2 regions of the Variovorax sp. LjRoot290 genome follow, and region 2 is predicted to be linked to the other one. Evidence: predicted binding sites of a transcription regulator. Region 2 holds the regulator's gene; the other holds the start of a gene.
What was found. Region 2 encodes NrdR, which represses ribonucleotide reductase genes. Its sites were predicted from a motif close to CACNANATNTNGTG; they were not measured.
Positions count from the first base shown of each region.

Region 1: a site for NrdR is predicted at 11,209-11,222, ahead of ACSQ9A_RS23740 (ribonucleoside-diphosphate reductase subunit alpha). Genes of this name have one in related genera too.

Region 1 covers NZ_CAXURW020000001.1:4,791,396-4,806,666, reverse strand. The annotation lists gene ACSQ9A_RS23785 (hypothetical protein) at 1-347, shown strand, start outside; gene ACSQ9A_RS23780 (TlpA family protein disulfide reductase) at 344-877, shown strand; gene accB (acetyl-CoA carboxylase biotin carboxyl carrier protein) at 1,000-1,467, shown strand; gene accC (acetyl-CoA carboxylase biotin carboxylase subunit) at 1,470-2,819, shown strand; gene prmA (50S ribosomal protein L11 methyltransferase) at 2,836-3,720, shown strand; gene ACSQ9A_RS23760 (zinc-ribbon and DUF3426 domain-containing protein) at 3,763-5,067, shown strand; gene ACSQ9A_RS23755 (carbohydrate kinase family protein) at 5,111-6,013, shown strand; gene ACSQ9A_RS23750 (histone H1-like DNA-binding protein) at 6,118-6,597, opposite strand; gene ACSQ9A_RS23745 (ribonucleotide-diphosphate reductase subunit beta) at 6,791-8,017, opposite strand; gene ACSQ9A_RS23740 (ribonucleoside-diphosphate reductase subunit alpha) at 8,168-11,095, opposite strand; gene ampD (1,6-anhydro-N-acetylmuramyl-L-alanine amidase AmpD) at 11,445-12,041, opposite strand; gene ACSQ9A_RS23730 (sigma-54-dependent transcriptional regulator) at 12,028-13,548, opposite strand; gene ACSQ9A_RS23725 (two-component system sensor histidine kinase NtrB) at 13,553-15,244, opposite strand; gene ACSQ9A_RS23720 (PP0621 family protein) at 15,257-15,271, opposite strand, start outside.
Region 2 covers NZ_CAXURW020000001.1:2,325,028-2,340,298, forward strand. The annotation lists gene ribBA (bifunctional 3,4-dihydroxy-2-butanone-4-phosphate synthase/GTP cyclohydrolase II) at 1-950, opposite strand, end outside; gene ACSQ9A_RS11725 (riboflavin synthase) at 947-1,600, opposite strand; gene ribD (bifunctional diaminohydroxyphosphoribosylaminopyrimidine deaminase/5-amino-6-(5-phosphoribosylamino)uracil reductase RibD) at 1,643-2,761, opposite strand; gene nrdR (transcriptional regulator NrdR) at 3,192-3,635, opposite strand; gene glyA (serine hydroxymethyltransferase) at 3,651-4,895, opposite strand; ZMP/ZTP riboswitch at 4,937-5,063, opposite strand; gene ACSQ9A_RS11745 (transglycosylase SLT domain-containing protein) at 5,103-5,936, opposite strand; gene ACSQ9A_RS11750 (DUF748 domain-containing protein) at 6,530-10,336, shown strand; gene ACSQ9A_RS11755 (DUF349 domain-containing protein) at 10,426-13,233, shown strand; gene ACSQ9A_RS11760 (zinc-dependent peptidase) at 13,246-14,031, opposite strand; gene ACSQ9A_RS11765 (UDP-2,3-diacylglucosamine diphosphatase) at 14,031-14,792, opposite strand; gene ACSQ9A_RS11770 (peptidylprolyl isomerase) at 14,800-15,271, opposite strand, start outside.

The DNA of each region.
Region 1 (15,271 bases), 2.5 Mb from region 2:
CGCAGTTCCGGCCTCACATCGGTGGCGCCGTGTGGCACGGCACGGCGACGCGCCTGTCGGACATCTACATCCAGCTCTTCTGCGACGACCCGAAGTCCGCCGAGATCGCGCTCATCGACCACCATGTCGATTACGAGCCGCGCATGGTCACCGGCTTCCATGGCGAGCAGGTCGAAGCCCTCAGCGTTCATGTGGCGAGCCGGGCACTCGGCGAGGAGATTGGCGTGCACCTGCTGGTGTACGACCTCGACGATCTGCGAGGCGCGCTCAAGCCTGACGCGCAGGGCCGCATCCCGCGTGGCAACCTGGCCGCGCTCAGGCGGCTGATAGAAAAGGACAGTGGATGACTTCGAGCCCCACGCGCCGGGCCTGGCTCTATGGCGGCGTCGCCGCGGTGGCGGCCGTTGCCGGTCTGGGCGGTGCTCTGTGGCACCGCCGGGGCGGCGCGGCCGGCGGCGAGCAGCTGGACGCCGCATTCTGGGCGCAGCGCTTCGATCGGCCCGAAGGTGGCGAACTGGTGTTCGAGAGTCTGCGGGGCAAGCCGCTGTTGCTCAACTTCTGGGCCACCTGGTGTCCTCCTTGCGTCGAGGAGATGCCCATGCTCGATGCGTTCTTTCGCGAAAATGCGGCCAACGGCTGGCAAGTTGTCGGTCTGGCGATCGATCAGCCCACCGCGGTTCGCAAGTTCCTGACCAAGACGCCGGTCAGCTACCCCATCGGTCTGGCGGGGCTGCAAGGCACGGAACTGGTCAAGAATCTGGGCAACACGGCCGGCGGTCTGCCCTTCACCTTGGTGCTCGATGCCGGTGGCGCAGTGGCGGCGCGTAAAATGGGCAAGCTCGAGCCGGGTGATCTCCAGGCATGGCGACGGGCCTAGTTCACGGCTAGAATCGCTCGCCCGTTCGGGCAGTTGATGGCGAAACGCCGAAATACGCCGAAAAACACCGATTTTTAGGCGAGTTAAATCCTAATAGCCGGCAAAGCCGGCGCTGGAGTCCCATGGATCTGCGCAAGCTCAAGACACTGATCGATCTGGTGTCCGAATCGAATATTTCCGAACTGGAAATCACTGAAACCGAAGGCAAGGTCCGCATCGTCAAGGGCGGCGTCGCCGCACCGGTTCAATACATTCAAACCGTCGCCGCGCCGGCTCCGGCCATCGGCGCTGCAGCACCGGCCGGTGCCATCGCCGCGCCAGTCGCGGCGGCGCCGGCCGCAGAGGCGGCGCCCGTCGGCCATGCCATCAAGTCGCCGATGGTCGGCACCTTCTACCGCTCCTCCAGCCCCGGTGCACCCGCATTCGTCGAGATCGGCAGCCAGGTCAAGGAAGGCGACACGGTCTGCATCATCGAGGCGATGAAGATCCTCAACGAGATCGAGGCCGACAAGGCCGGCACCATCACACAGATCCTCGGCGAAAACGGTCAGGCGGTCGAATACGGCCAGCCGCTGTTCATCATCGAGTGACCATGTTCAAGAAGATACTGGTCGCCAACCGCGGCGAAATCGCGCTGCGCATCCAGCGCGCCTGCAGCGAGTTGGGTATCAAGGCCGTGATGGTCTATTCCGAGGCCGATCGCGATGCCAAATACGTGAAGCTGGCCGAGGAAGCGGTATGCATCGGCCCGGCCCCTTCCTCGCAGAGCTATCTGAACATGCCGGCGATCATCTCGGCGGCCGAAGTGACGGACTCCGAGGCGATCCACCCGGGTTACGGCTTTCTGAGCGAGAACGCCAACTTCGCCGAACGCGTGGAGCAGAGCGGTTTTCAATTCATCGGCCCCACGCCCGAATCGATCCGCATCATGGGCGACAAGGTCTCGGCCAAGCAGGCCATGATCAAGGCTGGCGTCCCCTGTGTGCCCGGCTCGGAGGGCGAACTGTCCGACGATTCCTCGACCAACAAGCGCATCGCCCGGGCGATCGGCTATCCGGTCATCATCAAGGCGGCGGGCGGCGGCGGCGGGCGCGGCATGCGCGTGGTGCACACCGAGGCGGCGCTGGTCAATGCGATCCAGATGACCAAGGCGGAGGCCGGCGCGGCCTTCAACAATCCATCGGTCTACATGGAGAAGTTTCTCCAGAACCCGCGCCACATCGAGATCCAGATCCTCGCCGACAAGCACAAGAACGCGGTCTACCTGGGCGAGCGCGACTGCTCGATGCAGCGGCGCCACCAGAAGGTGATCGAGGAATCGCCCGCACCGGGCATCCCGCGCAAGTTGATCGAGAAGATCGGCGAGCGCTGCGCGGCCGCCTGCAAGAAGATCGGCTACCGCGGCGCCGGAACCTTCGAGTTTCTCTACGAAAACGGCGAGTTCTACTTCATCGAGATGAACACGCGCGTGCAGGTGGAGCACCCGGTCACCGAATTCACGACCGGCATCGACATCGTGAAGACGCAGATCATGGTCGCCGCCGGCGAGAAGCTGCCGTTCACGCAGCGCCAGATCGAGATGCGCGGCCACTCGATCGAGTGCCGCATCAATGCCGAAGACGCCTACAAGTTCACGCCCTCGCCGGGCCGCATCACGATGTGGCATCCGCCGGGCGGGCCGGGGGTGCGCGTGGATTCGCACGTCTACACCAACTACTTCGTGCCGCCGAACTACGACTCGATGGTTGGCAAGATCATCGTTCACGGCGATACCCGCGACCAGGCCTTGGCGCGCATGCGCACGGCGTTGAGCGAAACGGTGATCGAGGGTATCCAGACCAACATCCCGCTGCACCGCGAGTTGATGGTCGACGCCAAGTTCATGAGCGGCGGCACCAACATCCACTACCTCGAAGAGTGGCTCGCGGCCCACAAGCGCTGAGCGGGACCGCGGCACCGTGTTCGAACTCCGCCTGCTCGCGCCGGAAGATCGCGTCGAAACCGTCAGCGATGCGCTCGAGGCGCTCGACGCGCTGAGCGTTTCGGTCGAGGACGCGGATGCCCAGACCGATGCCGAGCAGGCCCTGTTCGGCGAGCCGGGCATGCCGCCGCCCAAGGGAGGCTGGCAGCGCTCCCGGGTGATCGCCTTGTTTGCCGCCGAGGCGCAGGCGCGGGAGGCTGCTGCGGTGCTGGCCGCGCAGGACTTCTTTGTGGATTGCGAGGTGCTTGGATTGACCGAGGTGCCCGAGCAGGACTGGGTGCGGCTGACGCAGTCCCAGTTCGCACCGGTCGAAATCACCCCCGAGTTCTGGATCGTGCCCACCTGGCACGATCCGCCGGCGCAAGCGCAGCAGGTCATCCGGCTGGACCCGGGTCTTGCCTTCGGCACCGGCACGCACCCGACCACGCGCATGTGCCTGCGCTGGATCGCAACGCGCGGGGAGCTCCGTGGGAAGCGCGTGCTCGACTACGGTTGCGGCTCCGGCATCCTGGCGATCGGCGCGGCCAAGTTCGGCGCGACCGACATCGACGCCGTCGACATCGACGAAGCCGCCGTGGATTCGACGCGGCTCAACGCTGAGGCGAACGAGGTGCAACTGAAGGCCGGCCTGTCCGACTTGGCAACTGGCCGCTACGACATCGTGCTCGCCAACATCCTCGCCACGCCGCTGAAGGTGCTTGCGCCTTTGCTGTGCGAGCACGTCGCAGCGGGCGGTTCGCTGGTGCTGGCGGGCATCCTCGAGCGCCAGGCCGACGAACTGAAGCTCGCCTATGCGCCCCATGCAGCGCTGGAAGTGAGCGACAGCGAGGACGGCTGGATTCTGATGACCGCGGCCCTCTAGATCGTCCTCGACGCTGGAGGTCGACCCTACAATCGGCGCCTCATGAGCCTGGTCACTCGCTGCCCCGCCTGCGCCACCACTTTCAAGGTGGTGAGGGACCAGCTTCGCATCTCCGACGGGTGGGTGCGCTGCGGCCGGTGCAGCGAGGTGTTCGACGCGACCGTCGATCTGCATGAAGCGCCCGATTCGGCGCCTGGACCCGCGGCAGTCGCACCGACGTCGGCGCCCGACGAAGGCACCAGCAGCGTGCCGCCCGACGCCGATCCGCCGATCGAAACTGAGCTGGACGAAGTGGCAGAGTGGCCCGCGGACGAGGAACCCGTGCGGAACCTCGAGGAGGCGGACTTCCTCGACGACGAACAAGAGATCGAACCACCGGTCGCCGAGCCGCCCGTCGCCGTGCCGCCGCCGCCTGCGTCCAAGACCTCGGCGCCATCCGATCCGCTGTCGTTCGCTGTCGGCGTCGTTGCGGACGAGCCCTGGCCCCAGCGCTCGCAGCCGATGCGTGCAGCCGAAGCGCAAGTGATTCCGCCTTATCCCTCGCTTCCGCCATTCCCGAACATCGACCTGAACCTGCCGGCCGCCCCGCCCATCGGCCGCGAGCCGCCACCGCCACGGCCGTCGCCGCCACCTCCGCCGGCGGCTGAAGAAGACACCGGCAACGCGCAACTGCAGAAGGCGCTGCGCCGTGCGCGTGCCAAGTCCGCCAAGATCGCCAGGGCGAAGGCGCGCGGAGAAGAGCGGGCGGCGCGCGAATCGGCGCCCGTGGTGCTGGCCGCCAGCGAGCCTGAGCCTGCTATCGAGCTCGCTCGGCGCAGCCCTCGGTTTTTGGGCGCCGCCGCCGAGGGATCGGCATTCTGGCAGCGGCCAGCGGTGCGGCGCTCCCTGATCGTCGTGGCCGCGCTGGCTGCGCTTCTTCTGCTCGTGCAGGTATTGCATCAGGAGCGCGACCTCATCGCCGCTCGCCAGCCGGGGCTGCGTCCCGCGCTCGCGGCGCTGTGCAGCCTGACGGGCTGCGAGCTCTCGGCGCTGCGCCAGATCGGCGACATCACGATCGATGGCGCCTCCTTCGCGCGCGAGAAAAGCGGCGATGCCTACCGCCTCAGCTTCACCTTGCGCAATGCCGCCACCGTGCCGCTCGCGATGCCCGCGGTCGAGTTGTCCTTGCTCGACATGCAGGAGCGTGCCGTGATCCGGCGCGTGCTCATGCCGGCCGAGTTCGGCGCGCCGCCCGTCCTGCCCGCCCGTGCCGAGCGCGCGGCGTCGTTGCCGCTGGCGCTGACCGGGCCCGAGGCCGCGGCACTGGCGCCGATCGCAGGCTACCGGGTGCTGGCCTTCTATCCTTGAGCCGCGCGCTCTTTTCTTTTTTCAATCAACCAACGGTTCATCCATGGCAGCAGTGATTTGCGGTTCCCTCGCGTTCGACACCATCATGACTTTCGAGGGACGGTTCGCCGATCAGATCCTTCCGGACCAGTTGCACATCCTCAACGTGTCCTTTCTCGTGCCCGGCCTCAGGCGCGACTTCGGCGGTTGTGCGGGCAACATCGCCTACAGCCTCAACGCGCTAGGCGGCACGGCACTGCCGATGGCGACGGTCGGCAGCGACGGCGTCGACTACCTGGAGCGGCTGCGAACGCTGGGCATCAGCACCGAGTTCGTGCGGCAGGTGGACGACAGCTTCACCGCGCAGGCCATGATCATGAACGACCGCGACAACAACCAGATCACGGCCTTCCACCCGGGCGCGATGCAGCAGGCGCACATCACGCGCATCGCGGCGCGCGAGGACATCCGGCTCGGCATCATCGCGCCCGACGGCCGCGAGGCGATGCTGCAGCATGCCGAGCAGCTCAAGGCTGCGGACATCCCTTTCGTGTTCGATCCCGGCCAGGGCCTGCCGATGTTCGACGGCAAGGAACTCGCGCATTTCGTCGACTTGGCCAGCTGGGTGGTGGTCAACGACTACGAGGGAAAGATGCTCTCGCAGCGCACGGGCTGGAGCCTTGCTGAGATCTCGAAGCGTGTGCGCGGACTGGTTGTGACGCTGGCTGCCGAAGGCTGCGAAGTGTGGACCGAAGGCGAGCGCGAGCACGTGCCCGGCGTGAAGCCGACGGCCGTGGTCGAGCCGACGGGTTGCGGCGATGCATGGCGCGGCGCGCTGCTGTTCGGGCTGGAGCAGGGCTGGCCGCTCGCGCGTTGCGCTGCGTTGGGCAACCGCATCGGCGCGCTCAAGATCGCGCAACGCGGGCCGCAGAATTACCAGGTGGATCGGAAGGCGCTCGGCCTCTGAGCCCATAAAAAAGCCCAGCACCTGTCTTCGGTGCCGGGCCAACCATAAAAAAAGCCCAGCACCTTGCGGTGCCGGGCTTTGTGCCTTCAAGGCCGCTGAACGACTCAGGGCTTGCTGGCCGTCGGAAACGGCCAGGCTGCCTGGGGGTTCAGCGTCGTTTGCGCTGCAGGAGCAGGCACTACGGCTGCCTTGGCGGGCGCTTTCGCGGCCTTCTTGGCAGCAGGCTTTTTCGCTGCTTTCTTGGCAGCAGGCTTCTTGGCTGCAGCCTTTTTCGCAGGCGCTTTCTTGGCAGGCGCCTTTTTCGCGGCGGCCTTCTTCGCCGGCGCCTTCTTGGCTGCTGCCTTCTTCGCAGGCGCCTTTTTCGCGGCGGCCTTCTTCGCCGGCGCCTTCTTCGCTGCTACCTTCTTGGCAGGAGCCTTCTTCGCAGCGGCCTTCTTCGCCGGTGCCTTCTTGGCTGCTACCTTCTTGGCAGGAGCCTTCTTCGCAGCGACCTTCTTGGCCGGTGCCTTCTTGGCGGCGACCTTCTTAGCCGGAGCCTTCTTTGCAGCGGCTTTCTTGGCCGGCGCTTTCTTTGCAGTTGCCATTTCTATTTTCTCCTTGATCAAGTTGAAAAAATCAACCTTTTGAAGCACTCCACGCATGTTGGTAGCGTGAAGCGATTCATGGCGTTGGAGCAAGCCCCAGCACCATGAACACCTGAGCTTTTCACCGCCGCACTCTTCGGTGCGTGTAGCCGGCGAAAGCAATTCTTGAACTCACTTTATTTGTCGGAACGATTCAATCCCAGGAGAGCGCACCACCCGACTGATACTCGATCACGCGGGTTTCGAAGAAGTTGCGCTCCTTCTTCAGGTCAATCATTTCGCTCATCCAGGGGAACGGGTTTTCCTCGTTCGGGAAGAGCGTTTCCAGGCCGATCTGCTGCGCGCGCCGGTTGGCGATGTAGCGCAGGTAGCCCTTGAACATGGAGGCATTCATGCCGAGCACGCCGCGAGGCATGGTGTCTTCGGCGTAGCGGTACTCGAGCTCGACGGCCTTCAGGAAGAGGGCCTTGATCTCGGCCTTGAACTCCGCGGTCCAGAGGTGCGGATTCTCGAGTTTCAGTTGGTTGATCAGGTCGATGCCGAAGTTGCAGTGCATCGACTCGTCGCGCAGGATGTACTGGTACTGCTCGGCGGCGCCGGTCATCTTGTTCTGGCGGCCCAGCGCGAGGATCTGGGTGAAGCCGACGTAGAAGAACAGCCCCTCCATCAGGCAGGCGAAGACGATCAGCGACTTGAGCAGGGTCTGGTCGTTCTCGTGCGTGCCGGTGTGGAAGTGCGGGTCGCTGATGGCTTCGATGAAGGGGATCAGGAACTGGTCCTTCTCGCGGATCGACGGCACCTCGTTGTAGGCGTTGAAGATCTCGCTCTCATCCAGGCCGAGCGACTCGACGATGTACTGGTAGGCGTGCGTGTGGATCGCTTCCTCGAAGGCCTGGCGCAGCAGGAACTGGCGGCACTCGGGGGCCGTGATGTGGCGGTAGGTGCCCAGCACGATGTTGTTGGCGGCCAGCGAATCGGCGGTCACGAAGAAGCCGAGGTTGCGCTTGACGATGCGGCGCTCGTCTTCGGTCAGGCCGTTCGGGTCTTTCCAGAGCGCGATGTCGCGCGTCATGTTCACTTCCTGCGGCATCCAGTGATTGGCGCAGGTGGCGAGGTACTTCTCCCAGGCCCACTTGTACTTGAACGGAACCAACTGGTTGACGTCGGTCTGGCCGTTGATGATGCGCTTGTCGGCGGCCTTCACGCGGCGCGCGGCCTGCGCTTGCGGCATGGAAGCCGGAGCAGGCCGCAGTGCGACGCCATCATCGAGTGTGCGGAAAGTCGGGGCGATAGGAGCAATTTGCGAAGTCGGGAACTCCGACGAGCGACCGACGGTCGCGTCGTTGTTTGATGAGTGCCGCAATCCTTGTTGCAGATCCTTTGGCAAGGAGGGCTTGACTTCTTCGTCCCAGGTCAACATAGAAAGATCCAATGCTCAAATTATGTGAGCAACGATGTGAGTTGCAAAGTGCTGCTTCACATCGCGCTCCAATTATGTTGCCGTTATGTTGTTCGCATGCATCGCCATTTGTCAGGCGATGCCGCGAATCACGGCAACTTCACGCTGACATCACTGGCACGCTTCGCACGTCGGATCGTCGACGCCGCAGAACGCGATGTCGGTCGCCGGCATCGCACTCAGCTGCGCTTGCGCTGCGAGCGCAGCCGCTTCGAGCGCGCTCATGCCCGACGAAGATGCGTCGCCACTGCCATTGCTTCCCGAGGACACCGCGTTGAGCCGGCCCGATTGCACCGTCGATTTCTCGGCGTGCGTCGCGCTCTGCGTGCGCAGGTAGTAAGTGGTCTTCAGGCCGCGCAGCCACGCGAGCTTGTAGGTGTCGTCGAGCTTCTTGCCCGACGCGCCGGCCATGTAGATGTTGAGCGACTGCGCCTGGTCGATCCACTTCTGGCGACGCGCGGCGGCTTCCACCAGCCAGGTGGTTTCGACCTCGAACGCGGTGGCATAGAGCGCCTTGACGTCCTGCGGTACGCGGTCGATCGGGCGCAGCGAGCCGTCGAAGTGCTTGAGGTCCATCACCATCACGTCGTCCCACAGGCCCAGGCGCTTGAGGTCTCGCACCAGGTAGTGGTTGATGACGGTGAACTCGCCGGAGAGGTTCGACTTGACCGACAGGTTGCCGAAGCAGGGCTCGATCGAGGCGTCGACGCCGATGATGTTCGAGATGGTCGCCGTCGGCGCGATGGCGACGCAGTTCGAGTTGCGCATGCCGTCGGCCTTGATCTTCTGGCGCAGCGCATTCCAGTCGAGCGTGGACGAGCGGTCGACGTCGACGTAGCCGCCGCGCGCCTTCTCCAGCAGGTCGAGCGTGTCCGGCGGAAGCACTCCCTTGTCCCACAGCGAGCCCTTGTAGCTCGAATACTTGCCGCGCTCGCGCGCCAGTTCGGTCGAGGCCCAGTAGGCGTGGTAGCAGATCGCTTCCATCGACTCGTCGGCGAACTGCACCGCTTCCTGCGAGGCGTAGGGAATACGCAGCTCGTACAGCGCGTCCTGGAAACCCATCACGCCGAGGCCGACCGGGCGATGGCGCAGGTTGGAGTCGCGCGCCTTCTTGACCGCGTAGTAGTTGATGTCGATCACGTTGTCGAGCATGCGCATCGCGGTCGAGATCGTGCGCTGGAGCTTTTCCTGGTCGACCTTGCCGTCCTTCAGATGCTGCAGCAGGTTGACCGAGCCGAGGTTGCAGACCGCGGTTTCGGTGTCGCTGGTGTTGAGCGTGATCTCGGTGCACAGGTTCGACGAATGGACCACGCCGGCATGCTGCTGGGGCGAGCGCACGTTGCAGGCATCCTTGAAGGTGATCCACGGATGCCCGGTCTCGAACAGCATCGTGAGCATCTTGCGCCAGAGATCGGTGGCCTGGACCGTGCGGCTCGGCTTGATTTCGCCGCGCGCGGCCTTCTCTTCGTAGGCGGCGTAGGCGGTCTCGAAGTCGGTGCCGAACTTGTCGTGCAGGTCGGGCACGTTGGAGGGCGAGAACAGCGTCCAGCTGCCCTTTTCCATCACGCGGCGCATGAACAGGTCGGGAATCCAGTTCGCCGTGTTCATGTCGTGCGTGCGGCGGCGGTCGTCGCCGGTGTTCTTGCGCAGTTCGAGGAACTCCTCGATGTCGAGGTGCCAGCTTTCCAGGTAGGTGCAGACCGCGCCCTTGCGCTTGCCGCCCTGGTTGACCGCCACCGCGGTGTCGTTCACCACCTTGAGGAAGGGCACCACGCCCTGCGACTCGCCGTTGGTGCCCTTGATGTGGCTGCCGAGCGCGCGCACACGGGTCCAGTCGTTGCCCAGGCCGCCCGCGAACTTGGACAGCAGGGCGTTTTCCTTGATCGACTCGTAGATGCCGTCGAGGTCGTCGGGCACCGTGGTCAGGTAGCAGCTCGAGAGCTGCGAGCGCAGCGTGCCGCTGTTGAACAGGGTGGGCGTGCTCGACATGAAGTCGAAGGAGGACAGCACTTCGTAGAACTCGATCGCGCGGGCTTCGCGGTCGATTTCATTGAGGGCCAGCCCCATCGCCACGCGCATGAAGAAAGCCTGCGGCAGTTCGATGCGGGTCTTGCGCACGTGCAGGAAGTAGCGGTCGTAGAGGGTCTGCAGGCCGAGGTAGTCGAACTGCAGGTCGCGCTGGGGCTTGAGCGCGGCGCCGAGGCGGTTCAGGTCGTACTGCAGCAGCTTCTCGTCGAGCAGCTCGTTGTCGACGCCCTTCTTGACGAACTGCGGGAAGTAGTCGGCGTAGGCCTGGGCACGTTCGGCCGGCATCACCTCGCGGCCGATGATCTCCTTGAAGATCGTGTGCAGCAGCAGGCGCGCGGTGGCGAAGGTGTAGTCGGGGTCCTTCTCGATCAGCGTGCGAGCCGCCAGGATCGACGCCTTGTAGACCTCGTCGAGCGGCACGCCGTCGTAGAGGTTGCGCATCGTTTCGGCCACGATCGGGCCGGCCGTGATGCTGTCGCCCAGGCCTTCGCAGGCGGATTCGATCAGGCCCTTGAGTTCGTTGAGGTCGAGCGCGACGCGCTCGCCGCGGTCGAGCACGTGCAGCGTCGAAACGGCGATCTGCGCGTCCTGTTCGCCCGACTTCGAGCGTTCCTGCGAGCGGCGCTCGCGGTACAGCACGTAGGCGCGCGCGATCTCGTGGTGGCCGCCGCGCATCAGGCCGAGTTCGACCTGGTCCTGCACGTCCTCGATGTGGAAGGTGCCGCCGCCCGGACGCGAGCGCACCATAGCGCGGACCACGCCCTGGGTCAGGTTGTCGACCGTCTCGCGCACGCTGGCGGAAGCCGCGCCCTGGGTGCCGTGCACCGCGAGGAAGGCCTTCATCATCGCGATCGCGATCTTGTTGGGCTCGAAGGGCACGACCGCGCCGTTGCGGCGAATGATCTGGTAGTGGGCGAGCGCGTTGCTGGCGGGCGAGCCTGCGACATCGTTTTTTTGCGGCGTCGAGGGTACGGCGCGAGGTGTGGCGGGGGTGTTCAGGGCAGTTTGCATTCGTTCCTCTGTTGGCAATTCTTGTTGGGGCGGTGGTGCCGCTTGCGGCCGGTTGCTCGGCATGAAGCACGGGGCAGGGCACACTATATCTAGGGTCTCGCGGGTCTACAACCCACTAGATGTAGTGTTTTCCCAATGGTTCAAGGAACAAGTTCACAGCGAAGAGCTCTCAGATGAAGAGCTATGCCGCGCCGTTGCTGACCCACCTTAGCGCCTGCCGCTGTCCATGGGCCTTGCAGGCGTTTTTGGGCCTGAAAGGCGCATGGTTGCTGCGCCGCCGGGGTTGCGCGATCGGCGTTGTTGCGCTGCATCCGCTGCGCATCGCGGGATGCATCGCGATTGAAAAATTTCAGCGCACCGCGACGTCGTCGGGGAACATCGCGCGGTCCCAGCCCAGTTGCTCCTGCAGCAGGCGCCAGTCGAAGCCGCTGCCTGGGTCCGCCTTGCGGCCCGGCGCAATATGTTCATGGCCCGCGATGAACGCGATCGCATGGCGCTGCGCGAGCGCCGGGCAAAGGCTCGCGAGGGTCTCGTATTGGGCGGGCTCGAAGCCTTCGCCCTCCAGGCCTTCCAGCTCGATGCCGATCGAGTCGTCGTTGCAGTTGGCGCGGCCGCGCCACGATGAAGGACCGGCATGCCAGGCGCGGTCGTCGCAACTCACGAACTGCCACAGCTCGCCGCTGCGGCGCACATAGAAATGGGCCGAGACCTCGATGCCGCGGATGGTCTGGAAGTAGGGATGCGCATCCCAGTCCAGCTGGTTCGTGAAAAGCCGCTGGACCTCGTCGCCGCCATAGCGTCCCGGCGGCAGGCTGATCGAATGCAGCACGATCAGATCGATCTGCGCGCCCTCGGGGCGCGGCCCGAAATTCGGCGAGCGCAGTTGCCGGGCGAAGCGGTACCAGCCGGCCTGCCAGAGGCCTGCGTTGTCTTCAGTCGTCGACACCGTTGCCACTCGCCTCGTCGCCGCTGGGGGTCGCGATGCCCAGGCGCGCGATCCGGTAGCGAATCTGCCTGAGGCTCAGGCCGAGCCGCGCCGCGGCAGCGGTCCGGTTGAAGCCGCTCTCCTGCAGCGCACGCACGAGGATCTCGCGCTCCTGCTGGTCGAGATAACTCTGCAGGTCGCTCGGTACCGCGGGTGCCGGCTTTGCTTCGGAGGGCGCTGCTGTCGTGCTGGCTGCGGGCTGCTGTTCCGGAGTTGCCGGCGCCGGGGCCACAGGCAGTGCCATGCTGGCGCTGCCCACGAAATCGAGATGGAGCACGTCGCCATCGCTCAAGGCCACGGCGCGATGCAAAAGGTTTTCGAGCTCACGCACGTTGCCGTGCAGCGGATGCTCCGCGAGGCGCTGCAGCACCTCGGGCGAAAGAACGGGCACCGGCATGCCGGCATCGCGCGCGATGCGTGCGAGCAGGGCCTCGCAGAGTGCGGGCAGGTCTTCGCGCCGCTCGCGCAAGGCCGGCACCGCGATCTCGATCACGTTGAGGCGATAGAACAGGTCCTGGCGGAAGCGGCCGGCTTGCACCTCGGCCTGCAGATCCTTGTGGGTCGCGCTCACGATGCGCACGTCGACCGCATCTTCCTGGGTCGAACCGATCGGGCGCACGCTGCGCTCCTGGATCGCGCGCAGCAACTTGGATTGCATCGGAAGCGGCAGGTCGCCGATCTCGTCGAGGAACAGCGTGCCGCCGCGGGCGGCCTGGAAGTAGCCGTCGCGGTCCTGCGAGGAGCCGGTGTAGGAGCCTTTTCTCGCACCGAAGAATTCGGCCTCGAGCAGATTCTCGGGAATCGCGCCGCAGTTGACGGCGACGAAAGGACCGTCGCTGCGCTGGCTGCAGGCATGCACCGCGCGTGCCACCAGTTCCTTGCCGGTGCCGGACTCGCCGCGCACCAGCACCGGCGCCATGCCGCGCGCCACCTTGGCGATGCGGGACTTGACGAGGCGCATCGGCTCGGAAGCGCCAACCAGCCGTTCGAGCGCAGCCAAGCCGGCGTTGCTGGTCGTCGCCGCGACCTTGCTGCTGCCCTCGTCGGCCTGGCGCATGGGCCGTGCAGGCGCAGCCTGGGCCTGCACGGCAGAGGCGACGACGGCGCGGAACTGCTTGAGGTCCACCGGCTTGGTGAGGTAGTCGAAGGCGCCGGCCTTGAGGGCCTCGACCGCGTTCTCGGCCGAGCCGTAGGCCGTCATCACCACGCAGCGCTCGCTGCGCTGGTCCTGCTGGATGCGCTGCAGGATCTCCATGCCGAGCCCGTCGGGCAGGCGCATGTCGGTGATCACGGCATCGAAGCGGCCCGCGTCCAGGTGCTCGCGGGCTTCCGACACGCTGCCGGCCGCCTCGACCCGGTAGCCCTCGCGCAGCAGCGTGAGTTCATAGAGCGTGCGCAGGTCGGGCTCGTCGTCGACGACCAGGATCTGGGCAGGGGGCCGAGGTGCTGAGGAGGTGGGGGTGCTCACGGCGCTATTGTGTCAGCCGGGTCTCGCCCGCAGCGAAGGAGACGAAGAATTCGTTGCCTTCCGGCCCCGCGGCGTAAAGGGCGCGGCGCTCGTAGCCGATCGTCGCGCCGTGCCGCTCGCACAGCTCGCGGCAGAGGAAGAGGCCGAGGCCGCTGGAGCGGCTTTCGGAGGAGAAGAAGGGTTCGAACAGATGGCGCTGCACCGCAGGTTCGAGCGGTGCGCCGTCGCTCCACACCTGCAGGCTGGCGCGGCCGGCCGCGTTCTGGCGCGTCGTCACCTGGATCGAGCCTTCGCGATCGCCGGCATAGCGCGCGGCGTTGTCGAGCAGGTTCACGAGGATGCGCCGCAGATGTTCGATGTCGAAGCGCACCACGCTGCCGGCCGCTTCGAGAACCAGCAGCACGCCCTGGCGCTGCGAGTGCCGCACCCACTCCTCGGCGAGCGTGCGCACGGTCGAATCGAGGGCCAGCTGTTCGCCCAGCGGCAGCACCCGCTGCTGGCGGGCCCGCGCGACATCGAGCACTTCGTCGACGATGCGCGAGAGCCGCTGTGCGTTCTGCTGCACCATCGTCGTCAATTGGCGGTGCGCCGGGTCGACCAGGTCCTCGCCCAGCAGCGCGCTGGCCTGGGTGATGGCGGCCAGCGGGTTGCGGATCTCGTGCGCGACGGCCGCCGACATGCGGCCCATGGCCGCCAGCTTCTCGGTGCGGATGCGCGCCTGGAGCTCGCGCAGGTCCTGCAGGAACATCACGCACAGGCTCTCGGTGTGGCGGTCGGTGCCCGGCGTGAGCCGCGTGCGGACCCGCACTTCGCGCGGCGCGCCCTGCGCCTGCGCGACCGGAATTTCCTTCGATTGCGGCGTGCGCCGCGCGAAGGTCTGGCGCGCAATCGCGGCCAGGGCGGCCCAGGCCGGATAGGTGCTCAGCGCGAAGGGCAGTGCGAGTTCTGCCAGCCCCTGCCCGAGAATCGCGTTGGCGGCGGGGTTGGCGGCATGCACCTGCCCTCGCTCGTCGATCACGAGCACGCCTTCGCTGAGGGTCTCGATCACGAGGTCGTTCACCAGCGCGTGCATCTGGGCGGTGCTTCGATTGCGCTGCGCCAGCGCTTCTTCGCGCGTGAGCCGCCGCGCCAGCTCGTGCGCGAGCAGCGCCACCACGAACAAGCCGGTGCCGGTCAGCGCCGCCTGCACGAAACGCGGCGATGCGTCGCCCGGCTGCTGCAGCCAGTACCAGCCCGCATGCACCAGCAGCAGCAGCGTGACGGCCGCGGTGGTGCCCAGGCCCACCATGCCCGAGCCCAGCACCGCGCCCATCAGCACCGGCAAGGCAAAGAGCGGCGTGTAGTTGATGCTGCCGATCTGCAGCAGTTGCAGCGCGGTGAAGGTGATCAGGTCGATGCCGATGGTCGAAAGCCAGGCGGCGCCGAAGCCGCGCACCGGCAGCTGGAAGAGCGCATAGCGTGCCGCCAGCAAGGCCGCCCCCAGGTAGCCGACGGACAGCGCGATCGCCGCCGGCTCCAGCGGCTGCCCGAGCGCGAAGGTCACCGCCTGCAACAGCAGCAGCACGACGGCGACGAAGCAGCGCGCGGTCATGAAGCCGCGCCACAGGCGCAGCAGCGCCGAGCTTTCGCGGGCGAACTGATCGAGCAGGCTCCAGTCCGTCGCCGGCTCGCCACGCGACCAGAGGAATGTGCTCATCGGCAATGCGCCTCAGTGCGCAGCCGC
Region 2 (15,271 bases):
TCGGCGCCGGTCTCGCCGCAGTTGAGCAGCACGGCCACGCCCTTGCCTTCGGCCGCGATGTGGGCCAGGCTGGCATCGAGGCTCCACGAGTGCAGCGAACGGTTGACTTCCAGCGCGTCGAGCACCGAGAGCGGCTCGTGCACGCGCACGTCCACCGTGTCGCCCGGATTCCAGTTGCCGCGCACCAGCGCCAGGTGCACGCCGTGGCTGGGCTTGTCGCGGAAGGCATGGGCGGTGAACCAGCCCCAGGCGGTGTGGATTTCGCGGCAGCCGACCTTTTCGACCAGCGACTCGGTGCGGCTGCGGTGCTCGATCAGTGCGGCGATGGTGCCGATCTTGATGCCGTGCTCGGCGGCGAAGAGCTGCAGGTCGGGCAGCCGCGCCATGGTGCCGTCCTCGTTCATCACCTCGCAGATCACGGACGCGGGTGAGCAACCGGCCATGGCGGCGAGGTCGCAGCCGGCCTCGGTGTGGCCTGCGCGCATCAGCACGCCGCCGTCGACAGCCTGCAGCGGAAAGATATGGCCGGGCTGCACCAGGTCGGCCGCGACGGCATTCGGTGCGACGGCGGCCTGCACGGTGCGCGCGCGGTCGGCGGCGGAAATGCCGGTGGTCACGCCCTCGGCCGCCTCGATTGACACGGTGAAGGCGGTCGAGTGCTTGGCGCCGTTGCGCGCCACCATCGGCGGCAGCTGCAGCCGCTCGCACATCTCGCGGGAGAGCGTGAGGCAGATCAGGCCGCGCGCATGGCGTGCCATGAAGTTGATGGCCTCGGGCGTCACGTGGTCGGCCGCGAGCACGATGTCGCCCTCGTTCTCGCGGTCTTCCTCGTCGACCAGGATCACCATGCGGCCCGCGGCGAGCTCGGCCACGATCTCTTCGACCGACGAAATCGGCGCGGGCGCCCGGCCGCTGCGCGGGGCGGTGATCGGCGTGACGGAGGCGTTCATGGGGTCTTGTCTTTCTGTGGGACGGGCAGGGCGCCGGCCTGGAGCATGCGCTCCACGTAGCGGGCGACGGTGTCGATCTCGAGGTTGACGCGGCTGCCTTGCTTCAGGCTGCCGAGCGCGGTGTTTTCGACCGTGTGCGGAATCAGGTTGATGCTGATCTCGCTGCCGTCAGCGCCGTCGCTCACGCTGTTGACCGTGAGGCTCACGCCGTTGACGGTGATCGAGCCCTTGTAGGCCAGGAAGCGGGCGAGCGCGGGCGGCGCCAGCACACGCAGCTCCCAGCTTTCGCCCACCGGCGCGAAGTGGCTGACCGTGCCGATGCCATCCACGTGGCCCGACACGATGTGGCCGCCGAGCCGGTCGCTGGCGCGCAGTGCCTTCTCGAGGTTGACGCGGCCCGCTTCTTCGGCGAGGCCGGCCGTCTTGTCCAGCGATTCGGCCGAGATGTCGATGGTGAAGAGCTGCTTCGCCGGGTCGAGGGAGGTGACGGTCATGCAGGCGCCGTTGAGCGCGATGCTGTCACCGAGACCCACGTCGGCCAGATAGCCGTCGGGCACCGCGATGCTGAGCCGCTTGCCGTGGGATGAAGAGCTGCCGAGGTCGCGGACGGCGGCGATGCGCCCCACGCCGGTAATGATTCCGGTGAACATCGCGGCATTTTCGCAGAGATGCGAAGGCCGCTCGGCCAAACCCTAAAAGCGGTCTCGACCAGCGACCCGGGCGACGATTCGCAGGTCCGGGCCGACCGGCTCGAAGGACTTGAATTCGAGCGCCAATGCATCGCCAAGCACGGTCAGGGGGCCCGATGCATGCGGCTGGCTGGCCATGCCGAGCCCGTCTCCGATGAACTTTGGCGCCAAGTAAACCAGCAGTTCGTCGACCAGCCCTTCGCGGATCAGCGAGCCGTTGAGCTTGTGGCCAGCCTCGACATGGAGTTCATTGACCTCGCGCACGGCGAGATCGCGCAGCATGGCCGCGAGGTCGACCTTGCCCTGGGGGTTGGCGAGGTAGCTGACCGTCGCGCCCTTGGCCTCCAGCGCGGCCTGCCTGGCGTCGTTCCGGTTGGCGGCATAGATCCAGACGGGCCGGGCCGCGCCGAAGATCTTTGCCTCCGGCGGCGTCTGCAAATGGCTGTCGACCACCACGAGATGGGGCTGCCGCGGCGTTGGGACCAGCCGCACATCGAGGCGCGGATCGTCTTCGAGTACGGTGCCGACACCCGTCAGTACCGCACTTGCGCGCGCGCGCCAGGCGTGGCCGTCTGTGCGCGCTGCTTCCGAAGTGATCCATTGGCTGGTGCCGTTGGCCAGCGCCGTCTTGCCGTCGAGCGAAGCGGCGACCTTGAGCCGCACCCAGGGCGTCTTGCGGACCATGCGGCTGAAAAAGCCGAGGTTGAGTTCACGCGATTCATCAGCGCCCGCGCCGACCTCCAATTCGACGCCGGCGGCGCGCAGGCGCTCGAAACCCTGGCCGGCGACCAGCGGATTGGGATCGGCGATGGACGCCACGACTTTCTTGATGCCGGCCGCGATCAATGCGTCGCAGCAGGGGCCGGTGCGGCCATGGTGCGAGCAGGGCTCGAGCGTCACATAGGCCGTGGCGCCTTTGATCGGGCAATTGCGGGCGGCGGCGTCGCGCAAGGCCATGATTTCCGCATGAGGGCCGCCCACCGTTTGCGTGGAGCCTTGACCGATCACCGCGCCTTCTTCGTCGAGCAAAACGCAACCGACACGGGGATTCGGCTCCGCCTCGACGCTCGCCTGACGGGCGAGATCGAGCGCCTGCGCCATGGCCTGGATATCTCTATTCATGGGGGCGTCAATTCGCAATTCTTCAAATTCAGATTTGATTCAGATTTAGCGAGATTTCCGCTGATCCTTCAATTCAGTCCGTTTGTCGAAAGATTTGTTCATGCATCGCTTCCGGAATTTAGACTTCGCGCCGAATTGATTGAGCCAGGGGAGGAAGTTCGCGCCGGCCTGTCGGCGCGGATTGAATGTATGAAGCGACCATTTTGCTCGGGCCGGGACGGGTCTCGCCGGCGACCTGCAGGGATTTGCGGTTTTACTCGAACTGTTGGTCGTGGTTGCGCTCTTGGCGACCCTGGCGTCGTTGGCTGTGCCGAGCTTCAACTCATTCCTCGCACGGCGTGCCGTAGACGCCACGGCAGATGGCCTCCGACGCCTGCGGTGCTCTGACGATCACGAATACCGGCGTCAGAGGTGCCGCTTCCGGTGCGTCTCAGATATCCCGCAGCAACTGCCGGAACTCGTCCACATCCTCAAAGCTTCTGTAAACCGAAGCAAAGCGCACGTACGCCACCTTGTCCATGCGCTTGAGCTCCCGCATCACCAGTTCGCCCACCTTGGTCGATTCGATTTCCCGCAAGCCGCTGGACAGGAGCTTCTGCTCGATGCGCAGCAGCGCATGGTCGATCTGCTCGATGCTCACCGGCCGCTTGCGCAGCGCCAGCATCATCGAGGCGCGGACCTTCTTGGGATCGAAGTCGGCGCGGCTGCCGTCCTTCTTGACCACGACCGGGAAATTGACGTCCGGCCGTTCGTAGGTGGTGAAGCGCTTGTCGCAGGCGCCGCACTGCCGGCGGCGCCGCACGAAGTCGCCGTCTTCCGAAACGCGGGTCTCGACGACCTGCGTTTCGAGGTGACCGCAAAAGGGGCACTTCATGCGGTCACTTTCGGTTCAACCGTAGACGGGAAAGCGGCTGGTCAGTGCATGCACCTTCGCACGCACCGCTTCGATGGTGGCGGCATCGCGCGGGTTGTCCAGCACGTCGGCGATCAGGTTCGCGGTGGCGCGCGCCTCCTCGTCCTTGAAACCGCGCGTGGTCAGCGCCGGGGTGCCGATGCGCACGCCGCTCGTGACCATCGGCTTTTCCGGATCGTTCGGGATCGCGTTCTTGTTGATCGTCATGTGGGCGCTGCCCAGCACGGCCTCGGCTTCCTTGCCGGTGATGCCCTTGGCGCGCAGGTCGACCAGCATCACATGGCTCTCGGTGCGGCCGCTCACGATGCGCAGGCCGCGCCCGGTGAGCGTTTCGGCAACGATCTGCGCGTTCTTGACCACCTGCTGCTGGTAGGCCTTGAACTCGGGCGAGAGCGCCTCCTTGAAGGCCACCGCCTTGGCCGCGATCACGTGCATCAGCGGTCCGCCCTGCAGGCCCGGGAAGATGGCGCTGTTGATCGCCTTCTCGTGCTGCGACTTCATCAGGATGATGCCGCCGCGCGGTCCGCGCAGGCTCTTGTGGGTGGTGGAGGTCACCACGTCCGCGTGCGGCACGGGGTTCGGGTAGACGCCGGCGGCGACCAGACCCGCGTAGTGGGCGATGTCGACCATGAAGATGGCGCCGACGTCCTTGGCCACCTTGGCGAAGCGCTCGAAATCGATGCGCAGCGAGTAGGCCGAGGCGCCCGCGATGATCAACTTGGGCATCGATTCGTGCGCCTTGCGCTCCATCGCGTCGTAGTCGATCTCTTCCTTGTCGTTCAGGCCGTAGCTCACGACGTTGAACCACTTGCCACTCATGTTGAGCGGCATGCCGTGGGTCAGGTGGCCGCCTTCGGCCAGGCTCATGCCCATGATGGTGTCGCCAGGCTTCAGGAAGGCCAGCATGACGGCCTCGTTGGCTGAGGCGCCGCAATGCGCCTGCACGTTGGCCGCGTCGGCGCCGAAGAGCTGCTTGACGCGGTCGATCGCCAGCTGCTCGGCCACGTCGACATGTTCGCAGCCGCCGTAATAGCGCTTGCCGGGATAGCCTTCGGCGTACTTGTTGGTGAGCTGCGTGCCTTGCGCGGCCATCACGGCAGGCGACGCGTAGTTCTCGCTCGCGATCAGCTCGATGTGCTGTTCCTGCCGGGCATGCTCGGCCTGGATGGCGGCCCAGATTTCGGGATCGGTCTGTTCGACCAGGATATTGCGGTTGTACATGGCAGTCCTTTAAGACGATGGTCCTTGTTCTTCAACCAAACAAGGGCTGCCCAGGCGAACGGCTGAACGCCTGCTCAAGACCGCGGGCGGCACGCTTCCCAGTGGTGTTCCACGTCAGCGCAATGCACCTGAAAAGGGTTGCGCCTATCGCCAGTCGCGTGCCGGTCGAGTGTAGCTGACGGCGATGGCCGCCGTCTTCGAAAGGGCCTACAGATCGGACAGCAACGCCACGCTCTGCGTGTTCGCTTCCGGCTTGGCGGGTGCCACCACGGGCAGCGGCTGCGCCCGCATGCCGGGCGGTGTCGGCGTGGTGGTGGGCGGCGTGCGTCCGCCGACCACCTGCTGCAGGCGCGCATGTTCGGCCAGCACCTTGCCGGCATAGCCGCCGTCGTCGGGCAGATTGGCGGCGCCGACATAGAACTTGAGGCCGCCCTCGAGCGAACCTGCGCGCGCGATGCATTCCTGCAGCACCTTGACGCCCACGCGCATGTTGGTCACCGGATCGAAGGCGGTCAGGGTGCCGCCCGCGCGTTCGTACTTCTCGCCGTGCACGCGGGTCATCACCTGCATCAGGCCCTGGGCGCCGACCTGGCTCTGGGCAAAGGGGTTGAAGCTGGATTCGACCGCCATGATGGCCAGGATCAGGGTCGGGTCGAGCTTGGTGCGCTTGCCGAGTTCGAAGGCTTCGGCCACCAGCACGCTCAACGGCTCGACGGCCACGCGGTACTTCTTGCTCAGCCAGTAGGCGACGGCGGCCTGCTGCTTGGGCAGCTCGTGCGGGCTCGCCGCCGTGGTGCGGTCGATGGCCGTCGGCTCGAGATCGGTTGCCTCCGGCGGCGGCTTGCGCGACTGGAGCCAGCCCATGAGCTGTTCTTCGCCGGACTGGCGCAGGTCCGGGCGCGCGGCCAGCGCCAGCGCAGCGAACACGATGGCCAAGCCGACCAGGGCAAAGCCGTTGTGGGTGATCTCGAAAAAACCGTCGGCCACATCGGACACGACGGTCCGCAGCCCGCGGGCCGTGGCTTCAAACGCCTGTTTCATCGCTCTTCCTTTCTGTGCGGCACCTGAGTCGCAGCGCCAGAAGGGCGATGGTCGAAGGCAGCGGCGCTTGGATTGGTACGAATCAGGTTCCGCGCAAGGAGGGGGAGTGGAGCGCGGCCACCTGACTAAGCCGAAAGAATTCAGCAGCGGATATTGGTGGAGTCCCGGCTGCCAAGTGGCGGCGGGGGCTACGCGGATTCTAGGAGGGGCTAAATACACGGTCAAGAATAAGGATTTGAGTTTTTATGCTAACAAGGCTTGAAAAGGGGGGCGAATCGCCGGCCGCCGATCCATTGAAAAGCTCATTTGCAATCCTTGGAGCGCGCGCCTACCCTGAGGAGGCCTGAGCTTTCAGGCGTTAAACCAAGGTCCAGCAACCGGAAGAGCAATCGAACGGTTCAGCGGCCGAGGCCCAACGGTGGCAATCTCTTGCTGCCAGCACGGTCGGAACAAATTCACTTCCGGTCGAGCGAAAAGATGGCATGGGCGTTGCGCCCGCCATCGAGCCCGGAGGCCAGACTTCGCGTCGAGCCACCGGGCTTTCTTCTTTCTGGGAAGGTGCTCGCACTTTTGCGGCACACTCGCCCCCGATGATGAATGCTGCTTCGCTGAAACAGAACAAATGGGTGCGACGGGGAGTGCTGGCGTTGCTGGTACTGCTCGGTCTCTGGCTGCTTGCCTGGTTGGCGGTGCCGCCGATCGCCAAGAGCCAGATCCAGAAGGTCGCGAGCGAAAAGCTGGGTCGCCAGGTTACGGTCGGCAAGATCGACTTCAAGCCCTGGACGCTCGAGCTGACGCTGAAGGACCTGCGCATCGCCACGGCCGACGGCAGCCAGCCCCAGGTGGCGGTGGCGCGCATCTATGCCGATGCGGAGCTGCAATCGATCCTGCGTCTGGCGCCGGTGATCGATGCCATTGCCATCGACGCGCCGGCCATCCTGCTGACGCACCTGGCGGACGGCAAGTACGACATCGACGACATCCTGGCCAAGCTCGCCAGCGCGCCCGACGCGCCCAAGAGCGAGCCGCCGCGCTTCGCGATCTACAACATCGCCATCACCGGCGGCGCGGTCGATTTCGACGACCAGACCGTCAAGCGCAGGCACGAGCTGCGCGACCTCGTGCTCAAGGTACCCTTTCTCAGCAATCTGCCTTCGCAGCGCGAAATCAAGACCGAGCCCAAGCTGGCCTTCGTCCTGAACGGCAGCGGATTCGATTCGGCCGCTTTCGCCACGCCCTTCGCGGAAAGCCGCAAGACCGACGCGCAGGTGCACTTCAAGGATCTGGACCTGGTGCCTTACCTGGGCTACATCCCCGGCGGCCTGCCGGTCGCCCTGCGCGCCGGCAAGCTCGACGCGGACCTCAAGATCGACTTCGAACGCACCGCCACCGCGGGCCTCAAGCTCTCCGGCACGGTCGCGGCGCACAGCATCAAGCTGGCGGATTCGAAGGGGCGCGATCTGCTCGGCTTCGATTCGCTCAAGGTTGCGCTGGCCGACGTCCGGCCGCTGGAGCGCGTGGTGCATCTGGGCGAGGTGGCGCTGGCCGCGCCGCAGCTGGTCGTGGCGCGCGATGCAGCCGGGCAGCTCAACCTGCTGGCCACCGACCGGGCCACCGGCGCAACCGAAAAAGTGACACCCGCCGCGGCACCCAACACGAACGGCGAACCTGTACCGAAGCCGGCCGAGCAGCCGGCCTGGCGGGTTCGGGTCGACAAGCTGGCGCTTTCCGGCGGCGAGATCGGCTGGCGCGACCAGACCACCCAGCCGGCCGCGGCCATCGACGTGAAGCAGCTCAACATCGAAGCCAGCGCCCTGACCTGGCCGATGGACAAGCCGGCGCCTTTCAGCGGTTCCACCTCGGTCGGCGGGGCCCCCCTCAAGTTCAGCGGCGAGGCGACCGACAAGGTGGCCAAGGTCCAGACCGAGGTTGAGGGCTTGCCGTTGTCGCTGGCGGCCCCGTACCTCGCGCAGAGCCTGGAGCCCACGCTCGACGGCAAGCTCAGCGGCCAGATCGACGTGGCCTGGGCCCAGCCCGATCTGAAGCTCAAGGCGCGCCGCGTCGCGGCCGACGGGCTCGCGCTGACGCAGGCCAAGACCGCGCTGGCGAGCGTCGGGCGCTTCGAGCTCGTGGATGCCGAAGTCGACATGACGAAGCACACGCTCGCGATCGCTTCGTTCACGGCCACCAGTCCCAAGGTCGTCGTCGAGCGCGACAACGAAAAGCGCTGGATGTTCGAACGCTGGCTGAAAACCCCGGCGGGCGGCAGCCAGAGCAACGGCGCGGCTGCCAAGGTCGCGGCTCCCAAGCCCGCCGGGGCGGCCGCTGCGCCGGGCGCCAACACCAAGCCGTGGGAGCTTTCCATCGGCACGGTGGCGGTCGACAATGGCGCGCTCTCTTATTCGGACAAGGCCGGCGCCACACCGGTGGCCTTCGAGATCAGCGCGCTGAAACTCAACGCGCAGAAGATCGCTCCCAACAGCGCCACCGCTTCGCCCTTGCAGCTTTCGGGGCGCATCGGTGCCGGCCGCGCGGAAGCCGGGCGCTTCGATTACAAGGGTTCGGTCGTGCTCAAGCCGGTGGCGGCCGAGGGTCGGCTGGAGGTGGCCGCCATTCCGGCCCATGCCTTCAAGGCCTACTACGCCGATGCACTGAACATCGACATCCGGCGCGCGTTCGCCAACTACCGCGGCACGGTCAAGTTCGCGACGGCACCCGCGGGCATGAGTCTCAAGCTGGCCGGCGATACGGCGCTGGACGACTTCCGCGCCAACAGCGCAGCGCTGACCCAGTCGCCGGGCTTGGCGACCCGCAGCAACCAGATCCTGAGCTGGAAGACACTGAGCCTGCGTGGCCTGCAAGTCAACATGGCGCCCAGCGCGCCGCTGGCCGTGGACGTGCGCGAAACCACCCTGACCGACTTCTTCGCCCGCGTGATCGTCGATCCGGCCGGTCGCCTCAACCTGCAGGACCTCACCAAGAAGCCCGGCCAGACGACCGCCGCCGTAGCGCCGGCAGGCGAACCCACCACGCGCCGCAGCCTCGGCGGCACGACCACCACGACCACCGCCAAGCCCGCCGCACGCTCGGGAGGCGCCCCCGTCTCGGCGGAAGCCATGGTCGGCGGCGCAACCGAGACCGCCGCACCGGCCCCGGCGGCTGTGGCCAAAGCGCCTGCGCCCGACAGCGGCGGCCCGGCGCCGGTCATCAATTTCGGTCCGATGAGCATGGTCAACGGACGCATCGATTTCACCGATCTGTTCGTCAAGCCCAATTATTCCGCCGACCTCAGCGAGCTGACCGGCAAGCTCAGCGCCTTCTCGTCGAAGCCGCAAGGCGACAAGCCAGCGCTGGCCGATCTCGAATTGCGCGGCAAGGCGCAGCAAACCGCCCAGCTCGAGATCACCGGCAAGCTCAATCCGCTGGCCAAGCCGCTCGAACTCGACATCACGGCCAAGATGCGCGAGCTCGATCTGCCGCCGCTGTCGCCGTACTCGGTGCGCTACGCCGGGCACGGCATCGAGCGCGGCAAGCTCAGCATGAACGTCACCTACAAGATCACGCCCGACGGCCAGCTCACCGCCACCAACAAGCTGGTGCTCAACCAGCTGCAGTTCGGCGACGAAGTGCAGGGCGCGCCGAACAGCCTGCCGGTGCGCCTGGCCGTCGCCCTGCTGGCCGACCGCAATGGCGTGATCGACATCGACTTTCCCGTCAGCGGCTCACTCAACGATCCGCAGTTCAGCCTCGGCCCGCTGATCTTCAAAGCGATCGTGAACCTGATCGTCAAGGCCGCCACCTCGCCGTTCAGCCTGCTCACGGGCGGACTGGGCGGCGGCAGCGGCGAGTCGAGCGCGATCACTTTCGCGCCCGGCAGTTCGGATCTTTCGCCGGCCGCCAAGGAAAGCCTCGACAAGGTGGTGAAGGCGCTCACGGACCGACCCGGGCTGCAGATGACCGTGGTCGGCACCGCCAGCCTCGAGCAGGAGCGCGAGTCCTACCAGCGCCAGCGCCTGCGCGCACTCGCCCAGACCGAGAAACGCCGCGCCGCGGCGCGCAGCGGCAGCCAGAATGCAGCCGAAGTCACGCCCCTCACCGATGCCGAATACCCGGAGTTGCTGGCCGCGGTGTACAAGCGCTCCGAGATCACCAAGCCGCGCAACATGATCGGGCTGGCGAAGGATCTTCCGACCAAGGAGATGGAAGACCTGCTCATGGCCAGCATCCCGGTCGACGAGGATTCGATGCGGCAACTCGCCGTGGAGCGCGGCGCCGTGGTGCGCGACTACCTGCTGGCCCAGAAGCTTCCCAGCGAGCGGCTGTTCCTCGGTGCCGTGCGTACGAAGGCTGCCGGCAACGATTGGAAACCAGGTGCCGAACTGAATCTGGCGACCCGCTGAAAGCAGGGCACAAGTCGGTGAAAATGGCGGAGTGCGCCGGCAAATGCCGGCGCCTTCGCTTTTCTTCTTCAGATAACGACATTCGCGCAGTGACTTCAACTTCCACCAAGCCCAACGACCTCCAGTCCCTCGACACGATGACCGGCGGCGCCTTCACTGCACCGACCTCGGGTGAGCGTGCCCAGCGCATCCGCGATTGGCTCGCGGGCAATCCGGCGCCCGAGCAGATGCAGGAGGTCTTCAAGGAATTGAGCGGCCGCGACAAGGGCGCCGCGCGCCTGCTGCGCGAGAAGCTCGACGAGCTCAAGCGCGCCAAGGGCCAGGAAGCCATTGCCGCCGAATGGGCGCACAAGGCCGAGGCGCTGCTGGCCCAGCCCAAGCTCAACATCGCCGACGCGCTGGCCTGGCAGCGCGACGCGGCCAAGGCGGGTGCGCCCCTGTCGCGCGAGCCGCTGGCCGGCTTCAAGGCCCGGTTGGCCGAACGCGTGAAGGGCATCGAGGACCTGCAGCATCGCGCTCAGGTCCATCGCGAGGCCGCCGTGCTGCTGGCGCAGCGCTTCGAAGTGCTGTCGACCAAGAGCTGGCGCGATGCGCAGGCCGCCGAAGAAGCCTTGCGCGCCGACGTCGCGCACTGGCAGCAGCAGGCCGCGGAGATCACGGCCGACGGCAACTGGAACAGCCTCGACGCCAAGTTCGCGCCGCAGCTGGAGTCCTCCAAGGCGCAGTTGCTGGTGGTGTCCGATGCTTTCCACCAGGCGCTGGCGCAGACCATCGCGGCGGCCGAGGATGCGGCCGCGCCGCTGCCGCCCGTGCCGGTCTGGGCCGACGAGCTGCGCGTTGCGCGTGGCGGCGTGGCCGAGGCGGCTGCGCCCGCGGCGCAGAAGCCTCCCGTGCCGAAGGTCGATCCCGAGAAGCGGGCCGCCGCGCAGGCTGCCGTGGAGGCCGCGCTCGCCAAGCTCGAAAAGGAAACCGCCGAAGGCCATGGCAAGGCCAGTGCCGGTGCAGCCGCCGCACTGCGCGCCGTGCTCAAGGAGCACGGCAAGCTGGTCGAGCCGCCGCTCGAAGCCCGCGTGCATGCGGCCCTGGTCGCCGCCGGCGAACTCGAAGGCTGGCAGCGCTGGAGCGCCGACAAGGTGCGTGAAGAACTGGTGGCCAAGGCCGAAGCCCTGCTCAAGCGCCCCGAAGGCCAGGCCCTGGGCGGTCGCAAGATGCAGGAAACCTTGCGCACCCTGCGCGAGCAATGGAAGCAGGCCGACCAGGGCGGCGTGCCGAATCACGCGCTCTGGAAGCGCTTCGACGAAGCCTGCAACGAAGCCCACAAGGTGGTCGAGGCCTGGCTCGAGAAGGTGCGCGCCGACGCGGCCGAGCATCGCGCCCAGCGCCTGGCGCTGATCGAGGAAGTGAAGGCCTGGGCCGCGGAGCACGCGGATGCGTCCGATCTCAAGGCGCACAACCGCGCGCTGCACCAGTTCGCTGATCGCTGGCGCGATGCCGGCCATGTGGGCGAGAAGGTGTTCGCCGAACTCCAGCCGCAATGGAACGAGGCCTTTGGCTCTGCACGCGCGCCCTTCGAAGCGCAGCAGAAGGCCAGCATCGAACGGCGCCAGGCGATGATTGCCGAGGCCGCCGAACTCGGCGCCGCGCCGATGCTGCGCATCGATGCGGTCAAGGCGCTGCAGCAGCGCTGGCAGGCCGAGGCCCAGAGCGTGCCGCTGGATCGCCGCCAGGAACAGAAACTGTGGGACGCCTTCCGCGCGCCGATCGACGAGGCCTTCAATCGCAAGAGCGCCGAGCGCGAAAAGGCGGCTGCCGCCGTGAGCGAGCACGACCGCAACGTGCTCAATGCCTCGAAGGCGCTGGATGCCGCCAACAGCACCGGCGATGCGCAGAAGATCCGCGCCGCCGTCGCGCAGCTCGAAGCCGCGCTGCGCGGCGAAGCGCCTGCGCCTGCGTCCACGGCAACGTCCAACGGTCCCGCGGTGGGTGCCACCGAAGTGGTGGCACCGGGCCAGGCCGCGGCCGAGTTCGGCGAGAGCGCCGAGCAGGCCCCCGCGCCCGGCGACGCCGAGGCGTCGCCCGTGGCGCCCGCCGAATCCGCTGCATCGGCGCCCGATCTGGTGGCGCCGGCCGACGGTGCCGACCCCTCCGCGCGCACCGATGCCGCGGAGGCCGAAGCCAGCCCGGCACCCGCTGCGCCGCCCAAGCCCGCGCCGAAGCCGGTGATCGCCGTGCGCGGGGATGACCGTCCCGGCAACAAGAAGGCCGAGGCCTTGCCGGCTGGACGTGGCGGCAAGTTCGGCGATCGCCGCGACAGCCGCGGCGCGCCGGGCGGCCGTCCCAATGACCGGGCGCCCCGCGCCAACGATCGCGGCGCGCCCGCCGGCGGAGGCCGCTTCGGCGACCGCCCGCCGCGCTTCGAGGACCGCGGTCCGCGCCTCGGCGACGCCGCCTTCCGCGCGCAGCGCGAGGCGCTTGAACGCGCCGAGTTGGCGCTGCGCAAGCTCGCGGCTCAGGCGCACGGCGAGGCGCTCACGCAGGTGCTCGGCGCCTGGGAGCAGCGCGACGCGTCGAAGCTGCCCAGCGCTCAGGAACTGGGCCGCGCCGTCACGCCGGCGGTGCGCGGCCAGTGGTCGCAGGCCCTGGCCGCAGGCCCGACGGCCGCGGCCGACGATGCGGCCGAGGCCTTGCTGCGCCTCGAGATGGCGGCCGAAGTGCCAACGCCGGCCGAGCAGCTCGATGCACGCCGTGCGCTGCAGCTGAAGCTGCTGACCAAGCGCGGCGATCCGGCGCCGGTCCAGACCTGGGGGCAGGATGCCGGCAAGGTGCTGGCCGCTGCGCACGACGCGGCATCGGCGCGCCGGCTGCAGAACGCGCTCAAGGCCTTGCTGCGCAAATAAGGGGCAGGGCGCCTAGCGCTTGATGAAGAATTCGTCGAACAGGGCCACCAGTTCGGCGAATTCCGCGGCCAGCTGCGTGCGGTTCACGAAGTAGGCCTCGCAGGCCACGGCAAAGAACTCGCCGGGCGATTCGGCGGCGTAGGCATCGAGCCACGGCGGCTCGCCGCCGAAGCGCTCGGCCACGATGGTTTTCTCGCGGAAGGCGTCGTAGGCCGGCTGCAGCACAGCGAACCAGGCGGCGCGTGCATCGCGCGCCGACGAAGTGCCTGCGAAGCCGGCCTGCAGCGGCGGGCAGCCATCGGCGGCGCCGCCGCGCATGTCGATCTTGTGGGCGAACTCGTGGATCACGACGTTGTAGCCCGCGTCGCGCGTGACGCTGCTCGCGAGCACGTCCTGCCAGCTCAGCATCACCGGGCCGCGGTCCATGGCCTCGCCGGCCAGCACCTCTTCGTATTCATGCACCACGCCGGTCTCGTCGGTCGTCTTGCGGCGCGCCACGGCTTCGGAGGGATGCACCACGATGCCGACGAAATCGTCGTACCAGGTGAGGCCGCCTCTCAGGTGCAGCACCGGCAGCACCGCCTGCGCCGCCACCGCGAGCGCGACTTCGTCGGTGATGACGAAGCCGTGCGCGCCGTGGAATTCCTTGTCGCGCAGGAATTCCGCCGCGAGGCGGCGCAGGCGCTCCAGGTCGGCCGCCGGCCGCTCGGCGAGGAAGGGGTAGCGTGCCAGCGTGGCCTGCCAGGCAGGCTCGGGAATCGGGGGCGGGGCGCGCAGGTTGCGCAGCCAGCCGAACATCAGCGCAGATCGACGCGTTGCGCGCCGGCGCTCGAAAGACAGAGCAATTGGGCGCGCGCCGGGTGGGCTGTCAGGTCCCAGTCGCTCAGTACGATGCGCTCGAGCCCATCGCCGAGTGCATGTGTCGCGGGCCGGTGCGTGTGGCCGTGGACCAGCGTCGCCGCGCCGGCCTGCGCGAGCCATGCGCGCGCGGCATCCGCATCGACATCGGCCCAGACCATGCCGGGACTGCGCTTGCGGTCTTCGCTCTGCGTGCGCATCGAGCGGGCCAATGCGCGACGCTCGGCCAGCGGCCGTGCCAGAAAGGCGCTCCGCCAGGCAGGCGTTCGCACCTGGGCGCGGAATTGCAAGTACTCGGTGTCTTCCAGGCAGAGGAGGTCGCCGTGGCTCAGCAGCCAGCGCCGCTCATGCAGGACCAGCACGGTCGGATCGTCGAGCAGCGTCAGCTTGCACTGCGCCGCGAATGCTGCGCCGACCAGGAAGTCGCGGTTGCCGTGCATGAAGAAAACCGGCCGGCGCTCGGCCGCCGTGCGCAGCAACTCGGCGCATTGCGCTTCGAAGCCGGGTTCGGCCGCGGCATCGTCGCCGACCCAGACCTCGAACAGGTCGCCGAGGATGAAGATCGCATCGGCCGGCGTGGTTTGCAGATAGCCGCGCCAGGCGTCGAAAGTGGCCGCATCCGAGGCCTGCAGGTGGAGGTCGGAGAGGAGGTCGACCGTGTGCCACGCCGCAGGGGCCACGAGCTCGGCGAAAGCCGTCATCGATGGATCAGTCTTTGACGACGGCCTTCTCGATCACCACGTCTTCGAGCGGCACATCGTCGTGGAAGCCCTTGCGGCCGGTCTTCACGGCCTTGATCTTGTCGACCACTTCCTTGCCGCCGACGACCTTGCCGAACACCGCGTAGCCCCAGCCCTGCGCCGACGGCGCCGTGTGGTTCAGGAAGCCGTTGTCGGCCACGTTGATGAAGAACTGGGCGGTCGCCGAATGCGGTGCACTGGTGCGGGCCATGGCGACGGTGTAGTTGTCGTTCTTGAGGCCGTTGTTGGCCTCGTTCTGGACCTCGGCGCCGGTCGGCTTCTGCGTCATGCCCGGCTCGAAGCCGCCGCCCTGCACCATGAAGCCGGGGATGACGCGGTGGAACACGGTGTTGTCGTAGTGGCCCTTGGTCACGTAGGCGAGGAAGTTCTCGACCGTCTTCGGCGCCTTGTCCTGGTCGAGTTCGAGCGTGATCACGCCC